Regions from separate parts of the Geodermatophilus maliterrae genome, predicted to be linked through region 3. Evidence: riboswitches for the same ligand, from Rfam matches in the RefSeq annotation. Region 3 holds a riboswitch; each other region holds the start of a gene.

Region 1 (3,267 bases), on a different contig from region 3:
GCTCGCGCGAGGAAGACGTCGCCGCCGGGGCGGATCGCACCGTTGAGCCCCGTCGGGGCGATGGCCAGCGGTGCGGAGTGCTGGCGCCCGAACAGCGTCGTCCGCTGGTCGCGCACGGACACGTCGCGCAGGTAGCGGGGGCGGAGCCGGACCGCGGTCAGACTGTCGCGGTTGCGCGCCAGCAGGGACTCATCACCGGCGCCCCCTTCGAGGTGGTCGTAGAGCACGGCGGGCAGGACCCGGCGCGACTTCCGCCGGTAGTCCTCCACCGTGACCAGATCGGTCATGCTCCGCCGTCCGTCCTCCGCCGTCCGTCGTCGGCCGTGGCCGGCTCGAGACTTGCCGGTGATGTGGGAACGGTCGCCCGCGCACGCCGTCCGAGCGGGCAGCGACGGCTCCAGCCGGGCCCGGTCCGCATCCGGGAGCGCCCTCGACCGGCGCTGTCGCGTCCGGCGCTCACTCGAAGACGACGGTCCGGTTCCCGTGGATGATGACGCGGTTCTCGGTGTGCCAACGCACAGCGTGCGAGAGGGCCCGGGTCTCGGCCTCCCGACCCCGGGCGGCGAGCTCCTCCGGGCTCAGCGAGTGGTCGACGCGGATCATCTCCTGCTCGATGATCGGGCCCTCGTCCAGGTCCGCGGTGACGTAGTGCGCCGTCGCACCGATGAACTTGACACCGCGGGCATGCGCCTGGTGGTACGGACGGGCGCCCTTGAAGCTCGGCAGCATCGAGTGGTGGATGTTGATCGCCCGGCCCTCGAGCTGGTGGCACAGGCCGTCGGAGAGGATCTGCATGTAGCGAGCCAGGACCACGAGGTCGACCCGCTCCCCACGCACGATGTCGAGGAGCGCCGCTTCGGCCTCGGGTTTCGTCTCGCGGGTCACCGGGATGTGCCGGAAGGGGACGCCGTAGAAGTCGGCGATGCCGTTCAGGTCGGGGTGGTTGGACACGATCGCGACGACGTCGAGGTTGAGCTCGCCGATCGAGTTGCGGAAGAGGAGGTCGTTGAGGCAGTGCGCGTACTGGCTGACCATGATCAGCACGCGCTGCCGCTCGGCCGCGTCGGCCATCCGCCAGGTCATCCGGAAGTGCTGGGCCGTCTCCTCGAAGGCCCGGCACAGACGGGCGAAGTCGAGTGGAGCGCCGTCGACGTGCGCGAACTCGACGCGCATGTAGAACATGCCGCTCGCGGCACTGTCGAACTGGTGGCTCTCGACGATGGTGCACCGCTCCTGCACGAGCAGTCCGGACACCGCGTGCACGATGCCCGGGGCATCCTCGCAGGACAGCACCAGGACGCCGTGCTGAGCGTCGGCGGGCCTCGTCATCACGCCTCCTCCCAAGGATCCGTTCCCCGGAGCCGATCGGCCCGCCGCATCCGGGTCGACCCCGGCGACCCGGTGGGACCACTGAGCCGGGTCGTCGAGGACCGGTGCTCCCCGAACCTAGTCACCGGAGGGGTGTGACGGATGCCGCAGATGACCTCTCCCGGATGGCAGGACGTGTCGTCTCGGCCGCGACAATCGACGTGGGCGCGGCGTCCTGCGGTCGGCGAGCCGTCGCCATCCGGGCGCCCCGCAGCAGTCGGGGGGTTGCCGGCCGGCGAGCCGGGGCTCCGTGCCGGCACTCACGACCTGGCGGCACGGTGGAGGCGCCGGCGGCCGAGGCGGCGACGAGGTGCGCCGTCGGCGGGTCGACCGGTGGACGGCCCGGCAGTCGGCGACGCCTCCCCTCCGATGGCCCCGGCGTCTCCGCGACCGTGTTGCTCCTCGCACGAGGACGTGGGCACCCTGTGCCGATCAGCGCTGCCGCTGGGGCACTGCCGACCCGCGCGAGCACCCGGAGGACGAGTGACCGAGATGTACGCCCGATCGACCACGATCCACGGCGACCCGCGGTCGGTGGACGCCGTGATCGCCTACGTCGGTGACGAGGTCATGCCGGCGGTCGGGGGGATGGATGGCTGCGTGGGCCTGTCGATGCTCGCCGACCGCGACTCGGGCCACTGCATCGTCACGACGTCCTGGCGGGACGAGGCGGCGATGCGCTCCAGCCGGGAGGGCGTCCGGTCGTCCGCGGAGCGCACCGCCGAGATCCTCGGTGGCCGGCCGGAGGTGCAGGAGTGGGAGATCGCCGCGATGCACCGGGTGCGCGAGGCCCAGCAAGGGTCCCGATCCCGCGTCACCTGGCTCCGCACCGAGCCCGACGCCGTCAACCGTGCCGTGGACGCCGTCCGTCTGTCACTGATGCCGAAGCTCGACGACCTACCCGGGTTCTGCAGTGTCAGCATCATGGTGCGCCGTGCTGACGGGCTCACCGTGGCGGCCGTCTCCTACGACAGCCGGGCGCACGTCGAGCAGGCGAGCGAGGGGGCGCGGGAGTTCCGGGAGGAGTTCGCCCCCGCCATGGGCATCGAGGTCGTCGCCACCGCCGAGTTCGACGTCGCGATCGCGCACCTGCGGGTACCCGAGACGATCTGACCGTCCGGTGGGCGACGACCGGCCCCCGGTCCGACCGGGACGCGACGGAGACCGTCTCCCGGCCCGTGACGTGCCGATCGACGACACCCACGTCGGTCCCGCGGGGCGTGCGGTCACCGCCCCAGGGCCTGCAGCGCCGCGTCGAGCCGGGGGTAGACGCGCCTGACGTTGCCCTCGAAGACCGCGGTGCGCGCCTCGTCGTCGAGGGCTGACGCCTCGACGTAGCGTCGGGTGTCGTCGTAGTGGTGGCTGGTCCGCGGGTCGACACCACGCACCGCGCCCACCATCTCGGACCCGAAGAGGACGTTCGAGGTGTCCACCACGTCCAGCAGCAGGTCGATCCCCGGCTGGTGGTAGACGCAGGTGTCGAAGAAGACGTTGCCCATGACGTTGGACTCCACCGGCGGCTGTCCGAGCATGTCGGCCAGCCCGCGATACCGGCCCCAGTGGTAGGGCACCGCTCCCCCGCCGTGCGGGATCACCAGCCGCAGGTCCGGCAGGTCGGTGAACAGGTCACCCTGGACGAGCTGCATGAAGGCCGTCGTGTCGGCGTTGATGTAGTACGCGCCCGTCGCGTGGAACACCGGGGTCGCCGAGGCCGAGACGTGCACCATGGCCGGCACGTCGAGCTCGACCATCGCCTCGTAGAACGGGTACCAGTAGCGGTCGGTCAGGGGCGGAGAGGTCCAGAAGCCACCGCTGGGGTCGGGGTTGAGGTTGCAGCCGACGAAGCCGAGTTCCTCCACGCACCGGCGCAGCTCGGCGATCGACGCCTGCAGGTCCGCG
Region 2 (3,267 bases), on a different contig from region 3:
GGTCGCCCACGGTCACCTCGGGGAACCGCGAGCCCCACGGCCGCCCGTCGGGCGCGGTCGACGACGGGCCGGTCGTGCCCTGGCACCCGCCGAGCACGTTCGCGCAGACGACGAGGAACCGGTCGGTGTCCAGCGGCGCCCCCGGCCCGACCAGCGTCGACCACCAGCCCGGCGTCGGGTGGCCGGGTCCCGCGGGCCCGGTGACGTGGCTGTCGCCGGTCAGCGCGTGCTCGACGAGCACCGCGTTGCCGCCGTCCGGGGCCAGCGTGCCCCAGGTCTCGTAGGCGACCCGGACGCCGGGCAGCACCCCGCCGCGCTCGAGCCGGACCGGTCCGTCCAGGTCGAGGAAGAGCCGGTCCCCCGAGGGGTCGCCGTCGCGCCACCCGCCGGTGCGCGGCGGGGTGCGGGACGCCGGGACGTCCCGCACCCGGAACGCTCTGCTCATGCGGACCTCGCGAGCTCGGTCCTGGCTACGCGCCCTTGGCGGCCCGGAACCCCGCCTCGAGGTCGGCGAGGATGTCGTCGATGCCCTCGAGCCCGGCGGCCAGGCGCACCAGGCCGGGCGTGACGCCCGTGGTCCGCTGCTCCTCGGGCGTCAGCTGCGAGTGCGTGGTCGACGCCGGGTGGATGACCAGACTGCGGACGTCACCGATGTTGGCCACGTGGCTGTGCAGCTCCAGGCCCTCGACGAACCGCCGGCCCGCCTCGATGCCGCCGCGGATCTCGAAGGCGAGCACCGCGCCGGCGCCGCGCGGGGCGTAGCGCTGCTGGGCGGCGTGCCACGGCGAGGACGGCAGCCCGGCGTAGTGCACCGACTCGACCTCGTCGTGCCCCTCGAGGAACTCGGCGACCCGCTGGGCGTTGGCCACGTGCCGCTCCATGCGCAGCGACAGGGTCTCGATGCCCTGCACGATCAGCCAGGCGTTGAACGGGCTGATCGCCGGGCCCAGGTCGCGCAGCAGCTGCACCCGGGCCTTGAGGGCGAAGGCCGGCGCACCCAGGTCGGCGTAGACGACGCCGTGGTAGGTCGGGTCCGGCGTGGTGAAGCCCGGGAACCTCCCCGACGTCCAGTCGAACGTGCCGCCGTCGACGATGACGCCGGCGATCGCGGTGCCGTGCCCGCCCAGGTACTTCGTCGCCGAGTGCACGACGACGTCGGCACCGTGCTCGAGCGGGCGCACCAGGTAGGGCGTGGCGATGGTGTTGTCGATGATCAGCGGCACGCCGTTGCGGTGCGCGACCTCGGCGACGGCGCCGATGTCGAGGACGTCGCCCTTCGGGTTGCCGATCGACTCCCCGTAGAGGGCCTTGGTGTTCTCGCGGACCAGCGACTGCCAGTTCCCCGGGTCGTCGGGGTCCTCGACGAAGGACACCTCGACGCCGAGCTTGGGCAGCGAGTGGTGCAGCAGGTTGTAGGTGCCGCCGTACAGCGACGCCGAGGCGACGACGTGGCTGCCGGCCTCGGCGACGTTGAGCAGCGACAGCGTCTCGGCCGCCTGGCCGCTGGCCACCGCGAGCGCCGCGACGCCGCCCTCGAGCGAGGCCACGCGCTGCTCGAGCGCGTCCTGCGTCGGGTTCATGATCCGCGTGTAGATGTTGCCCAGCTCGGCCAGCGCGAACAGGTCCGCGGCGTGCTGGGTGTCGCGGAACTGGTAGCTCGTGGTGGCGTAGATGGGCAGCGCGCGGGCGCCCGTCGTCGGGTCGGGACTGGCGCCGGCGTGGATCTGCCGGGTCTCGAAGCTCCAGCTCTCCGGGTCGGTCATGCGCCGTCTCCTCTCGTTCCGGAGGACCTGCGGCGTACAGGTGCTCCGCCCTTGCCGGGCGGCGGGCGCCGCTCGGCCGGCTCTTCCCCTGGGAGCACCTCAGACGGAGGAGAGGTTGCCGGGCAGCCAGCCAGGTGCTTGTCGCTGCCTCTCGTGAGCCCGCGCCGATCCTAGGAGGTCGCTGCCCCGCTGGTCAGCCGGGGGGTGAGGCGGCGGTCGGGGGGTCAGCCGAGACCGCGGTGGGCGGTCCACAGCTCCCCAGCCCGGGCGGCGGCCTCGGCCACCAGGGCGGCGAGCTCCTCCCGGTCGGGGACGGGGAACGAGACGTACGTGCCGCGACCGCCGGCGACCGGCCGGCCGTAGGCCTTCGCCGCGAGGTGCCCGTCCCGGAGGAGCCGGACGTTGAGCGTGGTCAGCAGGAACACCTCGCCGCGTCGGGTGTCCGTCCAGCGGAGGTCCTCCGGGATCGTGACGTTGATCGCCAGGGCGCTCACGTCGACGGCGACGTCGCTGCTCATGGGCGCATGGTGGCACGCCGGCGGACACCGGCTCCCGCTGCGTCTGCCGTGCTCAGGCGGGGGTGAGCCGGGCGAGCACCTGGTCGAGGGCCACCTGGTCGCCGGCGGCCACGAGCAGCTCGACGACGCCGCCGGCCGGGGCGCGCAGCGTGTGCTCCATCTTCATGGCCTCGACGACGACCACCGGGTCGCCGGCCGCCACGGTCTGCCCGTCGGTGACCGGCACCGCGATCACCGAGCCGGGCATGGGACTGGTCAGCTCCGGGGGGTGTGCCGCGGCCGTGTCGGGCCGGAGCACCACGCGGCGGGCCCGGCGCAGCTGTGCGGTCGCGCCCTCGGCGTGCACCCACAGCGCGTCCCCGTCGTCGGCGACCAGGCAGCGGGACCGCACGCCGCCGCGGACCAGCGCGAGGCCGCCGTCCTCGGCCGTGCAGGACAGCGGCCCGGCGTCGGCGCCGTCGACCGTGGCGCGCGCCGCGGCCGGCGTGCCGGTCAGCGTCACCGTGCGCGGCTGCCCGCCGGCCTCGAGCCGGACGACGAAGGGTGCGGCGTCGCCGAGCCGGAAGCCGGTGGGCGTGCTCCACGGGTCGGTAGGGTCGGCCGCGGCCCAGGCGCCCAGCCACACCGACGCCGCGGCGGCGAGGACGGCGAGCTCGGGCACCGGCGGGGCCGCGTAGGCGGCCGCGACCCGGTCGAGCAGCGCGGTGTCGAGGTCCCCGGCCCGCACGTCGGGATCGGCGAGCAGGTGCCGCACGAACCCGACGTTCGTCGTCACCCCCAGGACGGCGGTGCCGGCCAGGGCGGCGTCGAGCGCGGTCAGCGCGGCGGCGCGGTCGGGGCCGTGCGCGACCACCTTGGCCAGCATCGGGTCGTAGTCGGAGCCGACGACGGTGCCCGCGGCGACGCCGGAGTCCACGCGCACGCCGGGGCCGGCCGGCTCGGCCAGCGCGAGCACCCGCCCGCCGGTGGGCAGGAAGCCGCGACCG
Region 3 (3,267 bases):
TCGCAGGGGGAGGGGATGCTGCGGCTGGCCGGGATGCTCGGCTACCTCGCCGTCCACCTGCTCGTCGTCGGCACGCTGGCGTTCTGGCTGTCCACGGTCACCGACGCGCCGCTGGCCGCCGTCGGCGGGGCGGTGTTCACCATGTTCGTGTTCGCGATCCTCGACCAGGTCGAGCAGCTCGGTGACATCCGCGACTGGTTCCCGACCGCGGAGGAGTTCGCCTGGACCGACCTGCTGCAGACGCCGGTCGACTCCTCGGACCTCTTCCGCGGGGTGGTGCAGGCGCTGGTCTACGCCGCCGTCTTCACCGCGCTGGCCTTCCGCCACTTCTCGAGGCGCGACGTCACGTCCTAGAGGGACGCGCGGATCGCCTGGGCCCAGCCCTCGCCCATCGCGGCCCCGGTGACCGTGACGTTGGGGACGGCGGCCAGCAGCGGCGCCATGCCGTCGACCTCGGCACCGTTGGCGGTGATGAACAAGCGCGCGACGGCGGGCGCCATCTCCAGGTCGCTGACGCTGTCGCCGACCGCGACGGCGTCGGCGGGGTCGAGTCCGCGGCGCTCGAGGTCCCAGGCGATCGCCGCACCCTTGGAGATGCCGCGCGGCATGAGGTGGTAGACCCGCGCCAGCTGGCCCTCCGGCGCCAGCTCCAGCCGGGCGGAGGCGGGGATGGCGCCGTTGTCCTTGAGCGTCAGCCACCCCACACCCCGCTCGGCCAGCCACGCGTCGACGGCGAGCGGGTCGACGTAGCCGCGCAGCAGCGCGTCGCCCTCGTGGGTGGTGTGCCAGGGCGCGTGCCACTCCAGCCGGCCGGGGTGCGCGGCGCAGAGGGCCTCGACGACGCCCAGCTCGGCCATGACGTCCATCGGCGTCCGACCGGCGTACCCGGCGGGCAGCTCGCCGGTGAGGTGGTGGCGCGCCCGGCCGCCCTTCCACGTGACCAGCGACCCCAGCTCGGCGATCGCGCCGTCGGCGGCGAAGATCCGCCCGGCCTCGGTCACCTGGTCGGCGGTGCGGCCGCTGACGATGACCAGCGGGACGCCGGCGTGGTGCAGCTCCAGCAGCGCGGTGGCCGGCTCGGCGGTGGGCTCGCCGCCGACGGTGTGCCAGAAGGACCCCCGCGGGCCGACCATCGTGCCGTCGAGGTCGGTGTAGACGATGCGCGCTGCCACGTCCTCAGCATGGCCGGGCCCGGGCGGGCCGCCGGGACCCGGGTAGAGTCGGCGGCGTTCCACTCATCCAGAGGGGCAGAGGGACACGGCCCGGTGAAGCCCCGGCAACCGCGCTGCGCGAGCGGCGAGAGGTGCCAATTCCGTCCCGCGCGGCTCGACGGCCCGCCGCGGGGAAGATGAGGAGGTAGTCGTCGCATGACCCTGACCGCTCCCGGTTCTCTGCAGGCCGACTCCAGCGCCGGCGGCCCGGTGCCCCCGAGCCCCGCCCGAGGCCTGGTCTGTCGCAACTGCGGCGCCACCTTCGGCCTCATCGCCGAGCACGCCTGCGCGCAGTGCTTCGGCCCGCTGGAGGTCGACTACGACCCCGAGCGCATGCGCGCGGTGACGCGGGAGCAGATCGAGGCCGGCCCGCAGAACATCTGGCGCTACGCCGCCCTGCTGCCGGTGGGCCAGGACCCGGCCGACCGTGTCTCGCTCGACCCGGGCATGACGCCGCTGGTGCGCGCCGACCGGCTGGCCGCCGAGCTCGGCGTCACCGGCGGGCTGTGGGTCAAGGACGACTCGGCCAACCCCACGCACTCCTTCAAGGACCGCGTGGTCAGCCTCGCGGCCACCGCTGCCAAGCGGCTGGGCTACGCCAAGATCGCCGCTGCCTCCACCGGCAACCTGGCCAACTCGGTGGCCGCGCACGCCGCCCGCGTCGGGCTGCCCTCCTACGTCTTCATCCCGGCCGACCTCGAGCCGGGCAAGGTCGTGCAGTCGGCGGTCTACGGCCAGACGCTGGTCGCCGTCGACGGCTCCTACGACGACGTCAACCGGCTGACCAGCGAGCTCGCCGAGACCGACGAGTTCGAGGACACCGCCTTCGTCAACCAGAACGTGCGGCCCTACTACGCCGAGGGCTCCAAGACGATGGGCTACGAGATCGCCGAGCAGCTGGGCTGGCGGATCCCGGCCCAGGTCGTCATCCCCATGGCGTCGGGCTCGCTGCTGACCAAGGTGGACAAGGCCTTCCGCGAGCTGGTCGCCGCCGGCATCGTCGAGGCCACCGAGTGGCGCGTGTTCGGCGCCCAGTCGGCCGGCTGCGACCCGATCGCCACCGCGTTCGACAACGGCTGGGACGTCGTCAAGCCGGTCAAGCCCACCGGCATCGCGAAGTCGCTGAACATCGGCAACCCCGCCGACGGCCCCTACGCCCTCGACGCCATCCGGCGCTCCGGCGGCGCGGTCGGCCGGGTGGGCGACGCCGAGATCGTGCAGGGCATCCGCGACCTCGCCCGCACCACCGGTGTCTTCGCCGAGACCGCGGGCGGGGTGACCGTCGCCGTCCTGCGTCAGCTGGTCGAGAGGGGCCTGCTCGACCCGGCGCAGGAGACCGTCGTCCTCAACACCGGTGAGGGCCTCAAGACCCTCGACCCCCTAGAGCCGGTCGTCGGCCCCACGCACCGGGTCGAGCCGTCGCTGCGGTCGGTGCGGGCGGCCGGGCTCATCCGGTAGGGGCGTAGGCTCCGCGTCGGCGCCGGTCCGGGCGGGTGACCACACCCCCCGATCGGGCCATGTCCGCTGCACCGGGTGACTCCCCAGGCGGCTCCCGCTGTTGTACGTTCTCGCGCGGTTGTCAGTTCCACGTTCGTGTCCGACGGGCGGAAGAGCTGTACCCGGCCCCCGGAACCCGGGGTCCGTCCGCACGCACGATCGTGGGAGCACACGTGGCACAGGGCACCGTGAAGTGGTTCAACGCCGAGAAGGGCTTCGGCTTCATCGCCGTCGACGGCGGCCAGGACGTCTTCGTCCACTACTCGGCCATCCAGATGGACGGGTACAAGAGCCTCGACGAGGGTCAGCGGGTCACCTTCGAGGTCGTGCAGGGCGAGAAGGGTCCCCAGGCCGACGCGGTGCGCACCGCCTGAGGCCGTCCGCTCGCAGCCGAGGCCCGGTCCCCAGCAGGGGACCGGGCCTCGGTCGTCCCGGGGCGGGAACGGTCCGCCGCCACCCCCCGTTCTTGCACTCGGCAGGGGCGAGTGCCAGACTCTCGATTGGCACTCGACAGTGCCGAGTGCCAATCAGGTCGGAACGGTGAGGCACTGGAGCGCGG

What was found. Region 3 has a riboswitch for S-adenosylmethionine ahead of thrC (threonine synthase). Riboswitches for the same ligand answer to the same signal wherever they lie in the genome.
Region 1: another riboswitch for S-adenosylmethionine. It lies ahead of purU (formyltetrahydrofolate deformylase); the one in region 3 lies ahead of thrC (threonine synthase).
Region 2: another riboswitch for S-adenosylmethionine. It lies ahead of ABQ292_RS05905 (bifunctional o-acetylhomoserine/o-acetylserine sulfhydrylase); the one in region 3 lies ahead of thrC (threonine synthase).

The regions. Positions count from the first base shown of each region.
Region 1 is NZ_JBFNXQ010000005.1:38,343-41,609, forward strand. Features, by position in the region: gene ABQ292_RS02875 (alpha-hydroxy-acid oxidizing protein) at 1-287, opposite strand, end outside; gene purU (formyltetrahydrofolate deformylase) at 457-1,329, opposite strand; SAM riboswitch class IV at 1,560-1,635, opposite strand; gene ABQ292_RS02885 (antibiotic biosynthesis monooxygenase) at 1,861-2,481, shown strand; gene ABQ292_RS02890 (amidohydrolase family protein) at 2,595-3,267, opposite strand, start outside.
Region 2 is NZ_JBFNXQ010000011.1:49,447-52,713, reverse strand. Features, by position in the region: gene metX (homoserine O-acetyltransferase MetX) at 1-445, opposite strand, end outside; gene ABQ292_RS05905 (bifunctional o-acetylhomoserine/o-acetylserine sulfhydrylase) at 471-1,763, opposite strand; SAM riboswitch class IV at 1,806-1,922, opposite strand; gene ABQ292_RS05900 (hypothetical protein) at 1,988-2,281, opposite strand; gene ABQ292_RS05895 (acetyl/propionyl/methylcrotonyl-CoA carboxylase subunit alpha) at 2,334-3,267, opposite strand, start outside.
Region 3 is NZ_JBFNXQ010000060.1:25,088-28,354, reverse strand. Features, by position in the region: gene ABQ292_RS17390 (ABC transporter permease) at 1-354, shown strand, start outside; gene ABQ292_RS17385 (HAD family hydrolase) at 351-1,172, opposite strand; SAM riboswitch class I at 1,233-1,355, shown strand; gene thrC (threonine synthase) at 1,368-2,669, shown strand; gene ABQ292_RS17375 (cold-shock protein) at 2,882-3,082, shown strand.